Regions from separate parts of the Rheinheimera sp. MM224 genome, predicted to be linked through region 1. Evidence: riboswitches for the same ligand, from Rfam matches in the RefSeq annotation. Region 1 holds a riboswitch; the other holds the start of a gene.
The links. A riboswitch is a leader RNA that binds a small molecule or an ion and turns the genes downstream of it on or off. The one in region 1 is predicted to bind cyclic di-GMP.
Positions count from the first base shown of each region.

Region 2: another riboswitch for cyclic di-GMP. It lies ahead of OM978_RS02995 (DUF3718 domain-containing protein); the one in region 1 lies ahead of OM978_RS20285 (OmpA family protein).

Region 1 is NZ_OX352320.1:4,362,101-4,369,230, forward strand. Features, by position in the region: gene fliF (flagellar basal-body MS-ring/collar protein FliF) at 1-1,534, opposite strand, end outside; gene OM978_RS20275 (flagellar hook-basal body complex protein FliE) at 1,547-1,864, opposite strand; gene OM978_RS20280 (sigma-54-dependent transcriptional regulator) at 1,884-3,197, opposite strand; gene OM978_RS20285 (OmpA family protein) at 3,215-4,048, opposite strand; cyclic di-GMP riboswitch class I at 4,243-4,331, opposite strand; gene OM978_RS20290 (flagellar biosynthesis protein FlhA) at 4,663-6,735, opposite strand; gene flhB (flagellar biosynthesis protein FlhB) at 6,732-7,130, opposite strand, start outside.
Region 2 is NZ_OX352320.1:614,025-621,154, forward strand. Features, by position in the region: gene OM978_RS02975 (PAS domain S-box protein) at 1-3,154, shown strand, start outside; gene OM978_RS02980 (DUF3833 domain-containing protein) at 3,211-3,783, shown strand; gene OM978_RS02985 (DUF2721 domain-containing protein) at 3,780-4,178, opposite strand; gene OM978_RS02990 (YjaG family protein) at 4,342-4,974, shown strand; cyclic di-GMP riboswitch class I at 5,082-5,165, shown strand; gene OM978_RS02995 (DUF3718 domain-containing protein) at 5,338-5,706, shown strand; gene OM978_RS03000 (RsmD family RNA methyltransferase) at 5,759-5,908, opposite strand; gene rsmD (16S rRNA (guanine(966)-N(2))-methyltransferase RsmD) at 5,887-6,354, opposite strand; gene ftsY (signal recognition particle-docking protein FtsY) at 6,586-7,130, shown strand, end outside.

The sequences.
Region 1 (7,130 bases):
GCCCTGTCGCCAGATCCGCATTTTGCATCTGAGTCGGATTCTGAGCACCAGTCATGCCCTGAAACCCAGCAGCATTGTGTTGTTCTTTGTTTTTACGGCTGACCAAATGATTGACCAGAGGGCGAACACCAAAAATCACCAATGCCAAACCAATAATGGCGCCGATCAGGTAACGTAAATACTCTTTCATTTCCGGCATTTGCCACCAGGCCATGCCTTCCATTTGAGTTGCTGCGTCGCCAGGCACAAAACCAAAACTGGTGATATTAAACTGATCACCCCGTTCGGCCTGATGGCCTGTCGCAGTTTTAATCATTTCACCTAACTGAGCTAAACGCTCTGGAGTCCAGGGTGTTGCACCTGCAGCGGCTTCATTCACCAGCACAGACACACTTTGACTGCGCACCCGGCCTATTTCATAGCGGGTATGGGTAATGGCTTTGCCTGTATCGAATTCACGGCGCATTTCATTACGTTGTGAGGTACGTTCATTGTTGTCAGGTTGTGCTGCCGCTGCACCTGGCTGTGCAGGCACAGGCGGTTGATTGGCTAAAGAGCCAGGAATACCCATAGCCAGTTGATCCAACATCGAGTCCGTTTTGCTGTTTTCACTTTTCAGCACGCCTTCTTTATCCAGCGCTTCACGGGTTTCTTCCACCACGTTAAAGTCGACATCAGCAGAAACCTGAATACGGTAATTGCCGTCTCCTAAAATAGGCAGCAACATAATAGAGGCCCGCTCTTCGACAGAACGTTCCACTTTTTCAATAAAGGCGAGTTTTTTGTCGGTTTCTTTACCAACCGGAGTTTCATCAAACAGATCGCCGCTGACTAACTTACCGCGCTGATCCACGACAGAAATATTGCGGCTATCCAGGCCAGGAATACTGCCAGCAACCAGGCTGACAATAGCTTCTACTTGTTCAGGTTTCAGGTTATAACCAGGAGCTAAATCTACCATCACAGAAGCTGCAGATTTTTCTTCCTGCCGGCCAACAAACAAATTACGTTTAGGAATAGCTAAATGCACTCTGGCATTACGCACTCCATCCATAGTAATGATGGTTCGGGCCAGTTCACCTTCTAAAGCGTGCTGGTATTGCATCGACTCCATAAACTGACTGGTGCCCATGGTGACTTTGTCCTGCATAGCAGACAAACCTTCAGGCATTGCAGCCTTAATACCACGAGCCGCCAGCGTAATACGGGCATCGGCTAAACGTTCCTGCGGCACCATAATATTGCCGCTGTCGGTATCGATACGAAATGGAAATTGCTCTTTATCCAGAATTTCCACTATACCGGCTTTGTCGTAATGCTCCTGATTGCCATACAAAGGCACAAAGTTTTTTGCCGAAGTCCAGAGGATCACCACTATAGTGGCCGCTACTAAAGTCGCCAGCAAAGCAATGGACGCCAGGCTCTTATCGCCATTAGGTAACCAGTTCATTTTGCTGGATAAGTTAATCACTCTTTCCCGCAGTCTGTTGTCTGAAGCCGCCACAGGCAGAGCTTTTGCCAATTCAGTTTTCATTAAAAGCCCGCCTTACAGAGACATACGCATGATGTCATCAACACCATTCATCACTTTGTTGCGGATTTGCAGCAACATCGAAAAACTCAAATCTGCTTTTTGGCTGGCGACCATAGCGCCCACCACATCATCGCTGCGACCTGCGTCTACGGCGGCCATCATGTCTGACGACAGATTTTGCTGAGCATTGATAGAGCGCAAAGCAGAGGCAAAATCGCCCGACATCGAACTGTCGTTGTTGGCTGGCATCACTTGCTCATTGCTGGCAATTTGTTGCAACTGGCTAAACTGGCTGAGTAACACATCTTGAGTATTTAACGGAGAAATCATAGCTAATCCTTCCTGCTGCTTAAGCTATTGCATCAATATCGACACCATGCTCACGCATAGCGGCCAGTTTGTAACGTAAGGCTCTGGTGCTTACGCCCAAAGCCTCTGCAGCCCGGGTTCTGTGACCATTAAATTGGTTCAGCACACCCAGGATGTAATCAAATTCGGCATTCTTTTTGTTGAGTTTCAGATGGTTAATGCTGGCTGATTCAGGGGCAGTCACTGCTGGCAGAGGTAAATTCAGATCAATCGCCTGCACTTCAATGCCTCGGGCCATCACCAAAGCACGCTGCACCACGTTTTCTAGTTCCCGCACATTGCCGGGCCAGCTGTACTGGCAAAGCGCCGCTTTAGCTTCTTTGCTCAGTACATATTTGCCATCGGCATACTTCTGCACAAAAAACTCAGCCAGCGGAATTATGTCGTCTTTGCGTTCCCTCAGAGCAGGCCAGCTCAGTGGCAATACATCCAGGCGATAAAATAAGTCCTGACGGAACAAGCCCTGATCAACCAACTGACGTAAATCTTTGTTACTGGCTGCAATCACACGCACATCCAGTTTAATTTTGCTGTTGCTGCCTAAACGCTCCAGCTCGCGTTCCTGCAATACCCGCAGTAATTTGGCCTGCAGCGGAAGTGGCAGCTCTGAAATTTCATCCAGCAGTAAAGTGCCACCATTGGCCGATTCAAACTTACCAATTTGCTGGCTGACCGCACCGGTAAAAGCGCCTTTGTTGTAACCAAACAACATGGCTTCGAGCATATTGTCTGGAATCGCAGCACAGTTCACCGCCACATAGGTCTGGTCACGGCGTGCTGATACATTGTGAATGTAACGGGCTAAACGCTCTTTACCTGTGCCTGACTCACCATGTAACAGCACTGTGGCATCGGTTTGCGCTGCGCGATTAGCCAGTTGCAATACCTGACGACTACCCAACGACACAGCCACTAAGTCTTTTAAACCACGGCTGATCGAAGAGGCATTGCGGATGGTGTTTTGCAGTTGCTGCTGGTTAAAAGGCTTCAGCAGATAATCAATAGCGCCATAATTCAGACTTTCAGCGGCCACTGCGTGTTGATCTTTTTCGACCAGCACTATGATTTGACAGGAAGGGTGCTGTTTTTTCAGCAGAACCATCAAATCTCTTGTGCGCATCTCGGTCAGTTCAGCAGCCATCACCACTATGTCCGGTTGGTGCAAAGAGCAAGAGTTCAGCACGGCATTCAGATTGGCGGCGTGGTTTAACTGAAAACCTTCAGCTTTGACACAAAGCATCAGGTCCTGTCCTGGCTGGCATTGTTCAATCCAAAGTAAATGTTTCATGTTCATGGTTTCACTCTTGTCTTTCAGCTTTGAGTACGGATCAAACGGACCAGTACTCTCCTGTTGTGCGATTGTGTTTTGCTGCCAGCAGCCGGATATCTGTTGCCATGAGCACGGATTTCCAGTTTGTTTTTGCTAACGCCAAATTCAATTAAATGTGACGCGACTTCATCAGCGCGTTCTTCGGACATTACTCTGTTGGCGATGCTGGTACCCATGTCGTCGGTATATCCGTCTATCAATACTTTTTTTACCGCTTTATCTTGCTTGATATAAAGCGCCAGAGTTTTCAGGAAAGCAGCATCATCGGCTGAAGGCTGGCGTTCATTCACCGGATAAAACAACTGGAATTCGCGGGCCTGGGCCCAGGACAAAGGCAATAAAGCGTCAATACAGCTTTGGAATTGTGCGAGGGCTGAAGCGGATTTGATATTAGGAACTGTCAGGGTGATTTCCTGATCGGGCATATCCAGCATCAGTTGTAGCCAATAGCCTTGCTGTAATTGCTGCATTACAACGGGCACCTGCTCAATAAAGCGGGCTACTTTGGCATTAATAAAAGTGGGGGAAAATTGCACAGCAGGGGCGACTTGCTCTGGCTGCCAGCCAGCAGTGACGACATGGCCTTGCACATCCTGTAATTCCAGATGAGCCGCATGCATGGTCAGTTGCATTTCAATAGCACGGGCTGGCTCTTTGCTAAAAGCCAGAGTACCCATAGCGCCCAAATCCTGCGCCATCCGGCACTGAAACTGATCACCACTGATACGCCACTGTGATTGATCCATAGCAGGCATGTACTGCGGGGCAGTAGCTACAGCCGATGTTAGCCAAAGACCTAACAAAGAAATAATCACAGGTTCATCCTTTTAAACCGCATAACCGCAATCGACAAAAACGCCAACCACAAACAGTATTAAAAGGCAAAAAAAGCAGACAGGTATACAGCCAAATCCTGGACGGATCTGTGTTGTATCCACCTGAACAGGCGAAACCAAGGTCTGACCAAAACTGATCAACCTTCAGGTTCACCTTTTGGGTGACCGCTTGCTAATGCAACCCCGCTATCATAGATCCTTGCGGATCCTTAGACCGGAGGCTTTGCGTCCTGACCTTTAAGCCAGTTTGCCTTTTAATTTCTAAGCTTGTTAGAAAAATGAGGTTCAGAACAAAAATGAACTCTCACTTAATACTCTACAATAAACAAAAAAAACTGGCTGCAAGCTTTATTTTTATGATCTTCAATCGTTTAGTCAAAAAATATACACTGACTTGCTGCAGATGTTCATTTCAAAATGAACTAAAAAAACATTTACAGTTCAATAACATAGATATGTTAACCATAGTACATGACCTTTTGGTGACAAAATCAGACCTTAGTCTGAATTCAGGCTGAATTGCGTTCAGCAACTGATTTTCAGCGACGAACGGATCAACACCAGATCCTTTTTTGTGGTTATTTGGTCGCCTTTTAACCCAAAGTTCCTAATACATTGACCCGAATTTGCTCTGGAATTTCGTTATAAGACAACACAACCAGAGATCCCTGAGTAAAGGTACGGGCATAACGCGCTAATAATGGCCTTAGTTGTGGTAAAACTACCAATACCGGCTGATAGCCCTGTCGCTGCATTTGTTCTTTCACCTGAGGCATAGCACGCTGGAACTGACTCAATAAATTCGGTGCAACAGGAAAACTATCCAAAGCTACTTTACCGGCCTGCATCGCCTGATTTAATGCACTTTGTAAAGTTTGCTCCAGCTTTTCATCCAGGCTATAAGCCGCTAATTCTTCGCGCTCTCCCAGCACTTGTTTCACCAATACCCGTTGCAAAGCACAGCGCACATCGCTGGTCAGTAAGATTGGATCTTTGGTCACCTCGGCACTGTCGACCAAGGCTGTGGCTATAGTCACCACATCCCCTAAACTGACCTGCTCTTTCAGTAACAAGCGATAGACTTTTAACTGCAGATTAGGGGTCAGTGCTTTTTCCAAACTCTCAGCCAGAGTCGGCGCTACAACAGACAGGCGTTTATTAAATTGCTTAATATCTTCAAACAAAAACAAATCGGCCAGATTTTCTTTAATCACTTTGCCGACATGAGTGGCGATAACTGTGGCTGCGTCCACCACTGAATACCCTAAGTTTAAAGCTTTGGCTTTTTGCTCTGGTTCAATCCAGACCGCTTCTAAGCCATAAGCAGGATCGACTGTCAGCTCACCATCCATCTGACCGTAAATATCACCAGTGTTCAGTGCCAGCAGCTTTTGTGGCTGCAATTTACCCGACACCAGCGGCACTCCGGCCAGCTTGATGCGGTACTCCTGCGGATTCTGCTTTAAGCTGTCACGTACCCGCACTTCAGGCAGTAAAAATCCGGACTGTTCAGACAAGGTTTTGCGCACCCCTCTTAAGGTTTGTAGCAAAGTTTCGCCTTGCTCTTTATCGGCCAGATACACCAGACGGAAGCCCAGTTCCACCGAAATACGGTCGATAAAAGGCAAATCATCCCAGACTAAAGCAGCGGGTTCCTGACTAATTTTTTCAGTCAGCGCTTCCACTTCGGTATAGCTGCGACCATCAGCTTTTTGCTGCAAACGCCAGGCGGCAAAATACAAAGGAGCGGCGAAAATTAGGAAGGCGGCGGTTGGCATACCAGGCACTAAACCCAGTACTGTCATAATCAAGGCGGCAGTTAGCAGAACCCGGGGAGAAGCCAGCAACTGACGGCCCACTTCGTCCGACATTTCACCTTCGTCATTCATCCGGGTAACAATAATAGCAGCGGCAACAGACATCAGTAGTGAAGGTACCTGAGCCACTAAACCATCACCTATGGTCAATAAGGCAAAACGCTGGAAAGACTCACCTAAACCCAGACCATGCATAAAGACACCTATGGCCACACCACCCAACAGGTTAATCACTAGTATGACTAAACCCGCTATCGCATCACCACGGACAAACTTAGAAGCACCATCCATAGAACCATAAAAGTCGGCTTCTTTGGCTATGGTTTGACGGCGTTCTTTGGCTTGCTCTGGCGCTATTAAACCGGCATTTAAATCAGCGTCTATCGCCATTTGTTTACCCGGCATTGCATCGAGGGTAAAACGGGCTGCGACTTCAGAAATACGTTCACCACCTTTGGTGATTACAACAAAGTTGATGATCATCAAAATGATAAAGACCACCATACCTACTACATAGTTACCGCCTATCACCACTTCACCAAAAGACTGGATCACATTACCAGCCACATGAGTGCCCTCATGGCCGTGCAATAACACCACCCGGGTAGACGCCACGTTCAGCGTCAGACGCATTAAGGTCGCCACCAGCAAAACGGTCGGAAATACAGAGAAATCCAGCGGTTTTTGGCTGGACACAGCCACCAGCAGTACGATGATCGACAACACTATATTAAAAGTGAATAACGCATCCAGCAGCCAGGCCGGTAAAGGCAACACCACCATGGCCAGAATGGCCAGCAATAACACAGGAATTGCGGTGTAAGGTTGAGTTAAAGAACGCCAGTTCACAATGTACTTCCTCGCTCATTGGCCTGTTTCTGCAGGCTGGACGGAATAAAAATATCGGGAATAGGAGCAGGTTTTTGACCCCGCCCCTGTTTATAAGCTTTCAGTTGCATTACATAAGTCAGTACATAAGCCACAGCTGTGTAGAGGCCTTTAGGTACTTCCTGATCAACACGGGTAGAGAAATAAATAGCCCGGGCCAACGGAGGTAATTCAATCACTTCCAGCTGATGAGTCGCTGCCAGTTCACGAATACGCAGCGCCATCTGATCGACCCCTTTGGCCACCACATAAGGGGCTTTGGCTTTTTGCTCTGAGTACTTCAACGCCACAGCGTAATGAGTCGGGTTGGTAATAATCACATCGGCCGTTGGTACTCTGTCTTCAATACGTCTGTT
Region 2 (7,130 bases), 890 kb from region 1:
TTATCTCAATGGCCAACAAGCCGCCTTGCATTATGGTCAGAAACTGGCAGACCAAATCAGTCTTCGTATTAACTCCCATTTGCAGTATTTGCTGGAAGTACCAAAAACTGTGCTGGATTCAGCCTTGCAGTCCATCGACACTGGCATGTTGGATTTGAAATCAGAGCAGGATGTAGCCCGCTTTATGGCTGTACAAATCCGTACTGCGCCTTATTTAACTTACGCTTCAGTGGGTTTTGCCAATGGCCGCTATCTTGGTGTCAACCGGGACGCAGCGAATGGTCTGCTCACTTTAATCAGTTCGATGCAACAGCAAGAGTTAATACGGGTGCGGTATACGTTACAGGAGTCGGGACTACCAGGTGCAGCACTCGAGCAGGCGGTACCCTATGATGTCAGAACCCGTAGCTGGTTTCAGCATGCGGTGACGCAAGGCAAACCAGCCTGGTATCCCATCTATAAATACCAGTCTTATGATGGCCTTGGGGTTGGACTGTCGGCTCCGGTGTATGGCAAAGGCGGCCAGCTACAGGCTGTTGTTGCAGCAGATATCAGTTTACGTCATCTGGAGTTGTATTTGCAGGCTCAATCAGTGGAGCAGCAGGGCCTGATTTTTATAACGGACCCTAAAGGCTACTTGATCGCCTCCTCGACAAAGGCGGCTTTATTATCCGATCAGGGTGCGATGGTTCATCAACTGCTGGCCAGTGAAAGTGAAAATTCATTGCTACAAAGCGCCGCACTTATGCTGGATCAGCAAGGTGAATCAAAAGGACAGTTGCAGTTTGAACACGCGAGTCAGCACTATCTGCTGAACGTTACAGAGTTTAATGACCCGCTTGGGTTAACCCTGCGCATAGTAGTAGTGATACCGCAGCAACAATTAATGAGTTTTGTTGATGAAAACTCCTTGCAGGCATTATGGCTAATTCTGCTGGCGGTGATAGTGGGCGCTTTGTTGATTTTTGTTTTAAGCCGCAAGCTGGTACAGCCTATCGAAGCCTTGCACCGACGTGCCGATCTGTTAGCCAGTGGAGACAGAACGGACTTTAATCTTTATCAAACCCCGGTATTTGAACTCAATGGGTTGATCCATTCCTTTGACGTAATGGCGAGCAAGCTCAGCGATGCTTTTGTACAGCTAGAGCAAAAAGTAGAACAAGGTACAGCCTCTTTAGATCGTTTATCACTGGTGGTCAGCCGAACTAGTAACGGTGTTGTGGTGACGGACTCTCAAGGTCATATTGAATGGGTCAACCCTGCTTTTGAGCGCCTGTCCGGTTGTAAAGGCAGTTATTTAAATGGCAAAACTATCACGCAGGTATTAGCTCAACAAAAAACAGAAGCGGCAGCATTGCAACGGATCCATCAAGCGATCACTGCAGGTTCCGGCTACTCCGAAGAGTTATTTTGGTCCAGTGCTTCGGGTCAAACCTGCTGGCTTAGTCTGGAATGTGATGCAGTTTTTGGTGAACAAGGCCAGCTCACAGGCTTTGTGGTGATCTTCCTCGATATCAGCAGCAGGAAAAAGTCCGAGTCGGAAGAAAAAGATAGTCAGAGCCGCACAGCCCGCCAGCGCAGCACTTTAGCTCAACTGGTGGTAGACGATGCGGTTGCAGCAGGGGATGGTCTGGCTTTTGCCAAAAACCTGGTGCGTGCAACATCTTTAGCCATAGTCTGCAGCAGAGTCAGTGTCTGGATGTTGTCCGAGCATGGCGATGAAATGTTTTGCTTGGCACTACACCAAAGCGAGGGGGATCCGCAACTGGGGCAACTGCTGCTAAGGCGAGCCGATTATCCGCATTATTTTGCTGCTGTGGCTTCACGCGGCTGGATATGTGCCAATGACGCTATTCATGATCCAGCAACCAGTGAGTTTGCTGAGGTCTATCTGAAGCCTTTAGGGATCAGCTCAATGCTTGATGCCGGCATTATTATCGCCGGTAAGGTCGTTGGAGTGCTTTGTCTTGAGCATATAGGACCCAAAAGGCAATGGCACTCAGACGAAGAAGCTTTTGTCAGTGCTATTGCTGCTGTGATGGCACAAACCTTATCTGTGGCGCAGCGCAAAGATGCGGAACAAATCAGTAAGGAGTATGCACAGCACACTCAAACCATTTTAAATAATGTGGTCGATGGCATTATTACTATTGATGAAAATGGCCGTATTGCCAGTATGAACCCAGCTGCCCAAAGCTTGTTTCGCTGCAAAGCTGAAGACTTTTTGGGGCATTATGCGACTAACCTGTTGCCACCACTCACCAGGCAATTACAGGATTCACAACAAGCTTATTTGCCAACTCCTGGAATTAAACCTCTGCTGGGGTGTAACCGCGAGCTGGACGGATTACGAGCCGATGGCAGTATCTTTGCTATGGAAATGGCATTGTCAGTGATGCGTCGGCAAGGACGGCTGATTTATATCTGTACTGTGAGGGATATCAGCGATCGTAAACGGATAGAGCGATTAAAAAATGAGTTTGTCTCTACTGTTAGTCACGAACTGCGTACGCCTTTAACCTCTATTACCGGCGCTTTAGGCTTATTACACGGCGGAGCCATGGGCGATATGCCTGATAAAACTACGAGTCTGATTGGCATCGCCTATAAAAATTGTCAGCGCTTAACTTTGCTGATCAATGATTTGCTGGATATAGAAAAAATAGCAGCAGGTAAGATGCAGTTTGATCTGAAAGCGGAGCGGGTGCTGCCTTTAATCCAACAAGCCTTGGATGCCAATAAAATGATGGCGCAAGAGCGGCATATCTATTTAAGTGTTCAGACGATGAGCACTGACGCCAGTATCAGGGTAGACGCCAAGCGGTTTATTCAAGTGCTATCAAACTTTTTAAGTAATGCCATTAAGTTTTCACCTGCTGCTGCCACTGTATTGGTTGAGTTGAGCCTGAGCGACCAAATGGTGCGTATAGCAGTCATAGACCAGGGGCCTGGTATACCTGAAAAATTCCGCGACCGTATTTTTCAGCGTTTTTCTCAGGCTGATGCATCAGATACCAGACAAATTGGTGGCACAGGTCTTGGGCTTGCGATTTCTAAAGAACTGGTGCACGGCATGAACGGCGTAATTGGCTTTGAATCTGTGGAAGGTGAAGGTGCTACTTTTTATTGCTGTTTTGCTTTGGCGCAGGACTGAGCCAGAGTTTGAATCGTCGCGTATAACTCTTATCTATCATTAGAGGAGCTTCTGTTATGCGTTTTATTGCTTTGTTTGCGCCACTGTTACTGTGGGGCTGCAGCCATCAGGTTCAGGACTATCAACAACAAACCCCGACTTTTCATTTACCTGATTATTTCAGTGGCTCACTCAACGCTTACGGCGTAGTAAAAAACTGGCAAGGTAAACAGAGTGTGCGCTTTGAAGCCCAGCTCTGTGGCCAGTGGCAAGGTAATAAAGGCACTTTATTCGAGTTATTTCATTTTAGCGATGGCCGGGTAGAGCAGCGGATTTGGCAATTGGCTGTGGACAAAGAAGGTAAGGTCACAGGTTCAGCGGCAGATGTGACAGGCCAGGCAACAGGTCAACAGGCGGGTAACACCTTATACTGGGAATATGTGCTGCAAATCCCGGATGGGGATGGCGTGATAGAAGTCAAAGTAGAAGACTGGTTGTATCTGGTTACACCAAAACAGCTGATGAACCAGTCCACTTTGTATAAGTTTGGTCTACCGGTGGGCGAAATTATTTTATCCATCCAGCAACAGGACAACAAAGCCAGTTGCAGCGCTTTGGAACAACAGCTGGCAAAACTAAGAGCAAGTTAAGCCTGCTCTTGCTCCATACTTTCCAGTTCTATTTTTATCGCGTTACAGGAAATCTGAATTTCGTATAAGGACACCAATAAACTCAGCATTAAACTGGCCAGACTGGCGCCAAAAGCGATCTGGCCGGCCAGACCCCACTGCATAAACAGAAAAAACATCGACAAGGTACAAAGTACAAAGCTAATAACGCCCCAACGCTGCATAGAGCGAATTAAAAACATCCGTTGTCGTAAGTTTTCAATCTGACGTTTGGCCATATCTCTGACTTGCCCGCCTTCACGGGTATTCAACTGACGAATAAGCTGGGCCAGTACTAAAAACCTGTTGGTATAGGCCAATAACAGCAAAGAAATTGCTGGAAACAACAAAGCAGGGGTAGTCATGGTCATCAGCATAAAGTCACCTGTGTTCAGAGTGGAGAAGGATTGACTAAGATTCTGATCATATTCGCATTAGTGCTGTGCTGGTAGTACACTGGACAAAAATAACAGTGTTTTCTGTCAGCCTGGGCTTGTGTATGATGCGCAGCCAGAGCGACCAGACCAGAACGGATTGAACATGAAACAAAAAGCAAACAACTTCCAGAATATGCGTGAACTAGGTTTTTATCAGCAAGCGGCTATAGCAGCGACTTTGCTGGAACGTATGTTGCCTAATTATCAGCTGTTTAGTGAAGTGACAGGCTTTGGCGACACCAAGTTATGTCGCGATATTCTGAATCTGGTGTGGGAATGGCTTTTTGTTAAGAAGGTCAAAATTAACTTTGAGCGTTTATGCAATGAGTTAGAGCTTGCGACACCAGATCAAAGCCAGTTTGATATGTTTGGTGTTTATCCTGCTATTGATACGGCCACAGCTTTGGATTCTATGCTAAATGGCATTTTGTCACAGGATGCGACTGAGTTTGTCAACGTTGCCAAAATTTCTCAGGCTTCAGTTGCCCGCTTAATAGAATATCAGGCTGAAGATATCGACATCACCACTGAAGCTGAATTGAAAAAGTGGGTACGTGATCATGAACTGATGGAATATGAAATGGATTGTCTGTCCGAATTGATTGAGCTGGTGACACCATTAAATGATGGTTTCCAACGTGAGCAAGTGCAAATGCTGAAAGCCTGGGTACGTGAACAAGGATTAAGCAATCTGGGTATGGAGCTTGTTCCTGAAACTCAAAATTCAGACGGCTAAAAGTCTTGCAGTCTGAATGAATAGTTCTTTTAGAGTCAATACTTTAACTTTGTTAAAAAGCGTTAAAATTCCTCTTGCATAAAAAGCAGTCACTGCTTAAAATGCGCGCGCTCGAAAGGCAAGTCTCCCGAAAGGGAGTACACGCAAAGCTGCAGATCTAAGGGGAAACCTACGATGGCTGGGCTGCCGTAATCTGATGATTACGTAGGACGCATCTACGCCAGTTCGCTGGTATCAAAGCTCCTCCTTTCGTGTTCGCTGATAAATAACAGCAAACATGTTGTTATTGAAGTTTCAGCCTGTTTTTTTACAGACCAATCAGCCTGATCTTTAGATCAGTGTTAGCCAACACCGGAGCTTGTTATGAAATTTAAATTTATTGCTGTAATCGCCATCGCTGCTGTTCAATTTGTTGCACCAACTGCCTCTGCAAATGACCAGATGGTTCAGTCTATCTGTGCATACGTGGCCGATAACAACAAAAACGACCTGCGTAAGGCTTTGTCTGATAACCGTATGCGTTTAAAAAATGTTTATGATGGTATCACCTGCGATGGTTTACCTTTAGTTCGTCATGCTATTAAACACAATGCAGCTGACACAGCTGAGTTCATCATCAAGCAGTTACCTGGTAGCCAGGTTGCTAAATCAGGTGATGTAGAGTGGGCAACCAGCAATGGTTTTGCTGCTTCTCCAATCCTGGAAGCGATCAAAGCCCGTAGCGCAAGCTAATCGAATTTTTATATGGAAAAGGCGCCTGATGGCGCCTTTTTTATTTTCGGGTTTAAGGTTGTTGCCAGAGCCGGTAAGCTAATTGCCCTGCCACTTTCTCTTTTAATAACAGCCAATCTGCAGGCAGTTGATCCAGCGCCAGTTCTTTTTCTGTTTCCAGATAAATCAACGCACCGGGTTTCAGCCAGCCTTGTTCTGCCAAAGCTTTGCAGCAAGGGAGCGCCATGTCTTGTCTGAAGGGGGGTCAATAAATACTAAATCAAACTGACGCTGCGCTGGTTTTTGTAACCACAACAACGTATCTGTCTGCAGAACTTCGGCCTCTGTGCTGCCCAGACTTTTCAAATGTTGTTTGAGTAAGTTCGCTGCTTTGGCTTCTTTTTCCAGCAACAAGACAAAATTAGCATAACGCGATAAGGCTTCTAAGCCCAAACTACCACTACCTGCAAAACAGTCCAGTACAGTGCTGCCTGCCACATCCTGCATCAGCCAGTTGAATAGCGTTTCTTTGACTCTGTCTGAAGTTGGTCTTAGTCCTGCGGCATCTAACACAGGCAAGCGCCGGCCTTTCCATTTGCCACTAATCAGCCTGACAAAACCTGGCCCCTGATGTGCCGGAACTGTACTGCGGCCCTTTGCTGTTTTCATTGAGTATTTTTGTCCTGCATCTTAAAGATGGTACTATATGGGTCAATTTTACCTTAGTTTTCGGATCTTCAGGCAGCGACCTTTATGACAAAGCAAAATAAACTCTTCTCCTGGCTTGGTTTTGGTAAAAAAGCTGAGGCTGCAGCTGTTGAAACTACAACAGAGCAGCAAGTACAACCTGTGGAACAACAGACAGAAGTCGTTCCTGTAAAAGAAGTGTCAGATGTGCCTATGCCTGATCCTGCGCCAGAGGTTGAAGCGACTCTGCCGGTTTCAACTCCAGCAGAGATTGTCACGGCTCCTGTCCCAGCTCTGCAACCTCAGCCTGCCGAACGTCCTGGTTTTTTTGCCCGTTTAAAACAAGGTTTAACTAAAACCAGCCAGAATTTAGGCAATGGTTTAGCCAGCCTGTTTTTAGGTAAAAAAATTGATGATGATTTATATGAAGAATTAGAAACCCAACTGTTGATGGCCGATGTCGGTGTAGATACCAGTCAGAAACTGATTAAACAACTGGTGCAACATGCGGATCGTAAACAGTTAAAAGATGCCGATGCCTTATTCGATAAGCTGCAACAGGAAATGGCATTGTTGTTGGATGAAGTTGAGCAACCTCTGCAACTGAAAGGCGCTGATGGTCCGTTTGTCATTCTGATGGTGGGTGTTAATGGCGTAGGTAAAACCACCACTATTGGCAAAATGGCGCAGCAGTTTAAGCAACAAGGCAAATCAGTGATGTTAGCCGCTGGTGATACCTTCAGAGCTGCAGCTGTGGA